2 regions of the Paraclostridium sordellii genome follow, and region 2 is predicted to be linked to the other one. Evidence: predicted binding sites of a transcription regulator. Region 2 holds the regulator's gene; the other holds the start of a gene.
The links. Region 2 encodes HrcA, which represses chaperone genes, less so after heat shock. Its sites were predicted from a motif close to TTAGCACTCNNNNNNNNNGAGTGCTAA; they were not measured.
Positions count from the first base shown of each region.

Region 1: a site for HrcA is predicted at 1,157-1,183, ahead of ATCC9714_RS15120 (co-chaperone GroES). Genes of this name have one in related genera too.

Region 1 covers NZ_LN679998.1:3,123,469-3,125,892, forward strand. The annotation lists gene groL (chaperonin GroEL) at 1-798, opposite strand, end outside; gene ATCC9714_RS15120 (co-chaperone GroES) at 822-1,106, opposite strand; gene cls (cardiolipin synthase) at 1,300-2,424, opposite strand, start outside.
Region 2 covers NZ_LN679998.1:516,404-518,827, reverse strand. The annotation lists gene grpE (nucleotide exchange factor GrpE) at 32-586, opposite strand; gene hrcA (heat-inducible transcriptional repressor HrcA) at 602-1,624, opposite strand; gene hemW (radical SAM family heme chaperone HemW) at 1,726-2,424, opposite strand, start outside.

The DNA.
Region 1 (2,424 bases), 790 kb from region 2:
TCTTAATTTATTAACTACTAATGTAGATAAAGCTTCACCTTCTACATCCTCTGCTATTATTAATAATTTTTTACCTTGTTGAACTATTTGCTCAAGTACTGGCAATATATCTTGAATATTAGTTATCTTTCTATCTGTAATTAATATATATGGATCATTTAAAACAGCTTCCATCTTATCTACATCTGTAACCATATATGCTGAAACAAATCCTCTATCAAATTGCATACCTTCAACAGCATCTAATTCAGTATGCATAGTTTTAGATTCTTCAACTGTAATTACTCCATCTTTACCTACTATCTCCATAGCTTCTGCTATTAAATTTCCTACTTCTTCATCTCCTGCGGATATAGATGCAACTTGAGATATAGATTCTTTTGTCTCTATAGTTCTTGATTGTTTCTTTAATTCATCTACTGATACCTCAACAGCTTTTTGTATTCCTTTTCTAAGTAATACTGGGTTTGATCCTGCTGTTACATTTTTTAAACCTTCTCTTATTATAGCTTGAGCAAGAACAGTTGCAGTTGTTGTACCATCTCCTGCAACATCATTAGTTTTTGTAGCAACTTCCTTAACTAATTGAGCTCCCATATTCTCAAATCTATCTTCAAGCTCTATTTCTTTTGCTATTGTAACACCATCATTAGTTATAAGAGGTGCTCCAAATTTTTTATCTAATATAACATTTCTTCCTTTTGGTCCTAATGTTACCTTAACTGTATCTGCTAATTTATTTACACCAGCTTCTAATGCTGATCTTGATTCTTGTGCGAATTTTATTTCTTTAGCCATCTCTCAATATCCTCCTTTAAAATTTACTCAACTACTGCTAGTACTTCATTTTGTTTTAATATTATATATTCTTGACCTTCTAGTTTAATTTCTGTTCCAGCAAATTTAGAGAAAATTACCTTATCTCCAACTTTTAATTCCATTTGTATTTCTTTTCCATCTACTATTCCACCAGGTCCTACTTCAACAACTTCAGCAATTTGAGGTTGTTCTTTAGCTGAACCAGGTAAAACTATACCACTTGCAGTTTTTTCTTCTGCTTCAACTTTCTTTATAACTACTCTGTCAGCCAATGGTCTTATCTTCATAATTATCCCTCCTAATGAAATTTATATATGTAAATTTAAAATCGGCAATCTTATCACTCTTTTAATAAGAGTGCTAACAGTTTTATAATATCTCAAAATTTTTTATTTTTCAATACCTTTAAACTGATTTTTTATATTTTTTATGCGATAAATTTTTATCTACATCGACATAATTTCTCTCATATTTTTTATATTATAAAATTGGAGAAAATAACCTTGCAACTGATTCTGTCCATTTTTTTATAAAAGGCCTTTTTTCAAAATCTTCAAGATGTATTTCCTCACTATTTTCTAAATCCTCACAAAAATCCTCTGTAATCTTATTTATTATTTCTTTATCATACATAAATGCATTTATTTCAAAGTTAAGCATAAAGCTTCTTAAATCCATATTAGCAGATCCTGTAGATGATATCTTATCATCTATAATTACTACCTTAGAATGTATAAATCCTTTTTTATATAAGTAAACTTTTCCTCCAGACCTTAAAATATCATCAAAATAAGAATAAGATGCTTGATGAACTATTTTATGGTCTGCAATGCTTGGAAAAATAATCCTTACGTCTACTCCACTTAAAGCTGCGCTTTTTAAAGCTCTCAGTAAGCTATCGTCTGGTATAAAGTAAGGAGTTTCTATATATACTCTCTCTTTAGCTTTACATATTGCAGAAAAATAAGCATAATGTATAGCTTCCCAATCACTATCCGGCCCTGTTGCAACAACTTGTATCATAGAATTTCCTTTATCTTCTAACCTTGGAAAATATCTTTCACTAAATATCATTTCTTTAGTAGTGTAATACCAATCTATTAAAAATACCATTTGTAGCATATAAACAGAGCTACCTTCAATTCTTACATGAGTATCTCTCCAATATCCAAACTTTTTATTTTTACCCATGTATTCGTCTCCTATATTTATGCCTCCTGTATATCCTATGTAGCCATCAATTATAGCTATCTTCCGATGGTTTCTATAATTTAGTTTTCCTCCTATTATAGGAAATTTAGCTGGTAAAAATGGAACTATTTCTATTCCTTCATTTCTCATATCTTTAAAGAACTTTCTATGAAACCAAAATCTCCAGCAACCTACATCATCATACAGTATCTTTATACTGACTCCTTCTTTTGCTTTCTCTATAAGAAGATTTTTTAATTTTCTTCCAATCTCGCTATCTTTTATTATAAAATACTCTAAATGTATATGATCTTTAGCATTTTTTATATCTTCTATTAAATTTTTAAACTTCTCATTCCCATCTATAAAGATTTCAACACTATTGTTAGTTGTAAACGGAAATTTTCCAGTATT
Region 2 (2,424 bases):
TGTATATGTTATTAGTAAATTGTATACGTTATTAGCAAGACACCTTAACCATTGCTGGTCTTAGTACCTTTGTTTTTAATTTATACCCTTTCTGTAAAACCATAACCACTTGATTTGCATCGATTCCTTCAACAGGTTCTTGCATAACTGCTAAGTGTAGGTTTGGATCAAATTCTTGACCTTCAGCATCTATTTCTTCTAGTCCGAATTTTTCAAATGTAGCTTTTAATTGTTTTTGAACCATGTCTAATCCTTTATACATACTATCTTCTTTGTCTGTACAAGCATCCATAGCTCTTTCCATATTATCCATAACTGGTATTAACTCATTTAATATTTTTTCATTTGCGAATATACCCATAGTTTCTTTTTCTTGTTGAGTTCTTCTTCTATAGTTTGCATATTCAGCTTGAAGCCTTTGAAGAGTGTCTGTAAGTTCTTCTACTTTTTTATCCTTTTCATCAACCTCTGAAGAATCTTTAGCTTCAGTTGCTTCTTCTATTGCCTCTTCGATAGTTTCCTCAACCTCTTCTGAAGCATTTTCATTTACTTCTTCTTGTAATTCTTCTTGTTTATTATTTTCCAAAACTTACACCCCTAACTATTTTTTGTTTAGTAGTAGTCCCATATAGTTAAGTATTGAATATACTTTCGCATAATCCATTCTAGTTGGACCTATTAAACTAATCTTTCCTACTACATCTTTATCTATATTGTAAGTTGCAGTTATAATACTACAATCTTGAGCTACCTCGCATTGATTATCACTACCTATAATGATATTTAAGTTTTCTTTTTGAATTCCTTTTGATTTTAACATGTTTGATATATTATCTTTCTCTTCTAACATAGTTAAAAATGTTTTAGCTCTAACGACATCACTAAACTCAGGAAAATTAAAAATATTAGTTGCTCCACTTAATGATATTGAAGTTTCATTTTTTTCAATGCCAAAGTTTAATGATTCTACAAGCTTATCAATTATTAAAGAGTTTTCAGCAATTTCATACTTAATATAATTTAAAAACTCTTCATCAATCTCGCAAATATTTTTTCCTGCTAACTTTCTTGTAAGCTTATCAGATATTAAATTTAGCTTTGCCTGATCAATATATGTATTAGTAGAAATAGTTGTATTTTTAATTTCTCCTTTTTCAGTAACTATAATTAAAACTATACTTTTTTCATCTAATCCAACCAATTGAATATGTTTTATATTTTGAAGGTTTGATACATTTTTGGTAACAGCTATAGTTGTATAGTTAGTTAACTTTGATATTAACTTAGATGTTTCATGTATTAAATTATTCATATAATTCATATTCTTATTTATTGATTCTTCAATTAAATGCTTTTCAACAGTATTTAATTCATATTCTTTCATCAGTGAATCAACATAAAGCTTATACCCTTTTTCTGAAGGTATTCTTCCTGAGGAGGTATGAGGTTGTATTAAATATCCCATTTCTTCTAAGTCAGCCATTTCATTTCTAATAGTTGCTGCGCTTATTCCAAGCTCATACTTTTTAGAAAGAGTTCTAGAACCTACAGCTTCTGCAGTATCTATGTAATCTTTAACTATGGCTTTAAGGATATTTAATTTTCTTTCATTTAACTCCGTCATAATCAAAAGCCTCCTCTTTTGTTAGCACTCATTTAATTGGAGTGCTAAAAGATTATATATATTTTATAACACTTTAATTTTTCTTTGTCAACACTTTTTAATTAATTTATAAATTCTATGAATACACTATTTGAAATTTCTCTTCCTTTTTGCGTTAACATTATATTTGAGCCATCTACTTTTAACAATTTATTTTCTATTAATTTATCTAAAATATCTTTATATAGATCTAAAAATTCAATGTTAAATCTTTCTTTAAATACATCTAAGTTTATACCTTCATTCATTCTAAGTCCCATAAATATAAATTCTTCTATTTTATCTTTTTCACTTAATTGAATCTCTTCATTTATAGGTTTTAGATTTTTACTAAGCTTACCGTTATAAGTTTTTAAATTTTCTACATTAGAATATCTTTTATTATCTATATATCCAGATGCTCCAGGGCCTAATCCTAAATAATTATCACATTTCCAATATATAATATTATGTTTACATTCCTTTTCAGTTTTTGCATAATTAGAAATTTCATACTGATTATATCCATATTTCTTTAATGTGTTTATAGTGTATTCATACATTTTTATATCTGTATCTTCATCTAAAAGTTTAAATTCATTATTTTCATACATATCATAAAGCTTAGTTCCCTCTTCTAATATAAGAGAGTATGCTGATATGTGTGACGGATTTAAACTTATAATCTTATTTAATGTTTCCCTCCATTCATCCTCCTTTTGGTTAGGAAGTGCATACATCAAATCTATATTTATATTGTTAAATCCAACATCTATAGCATC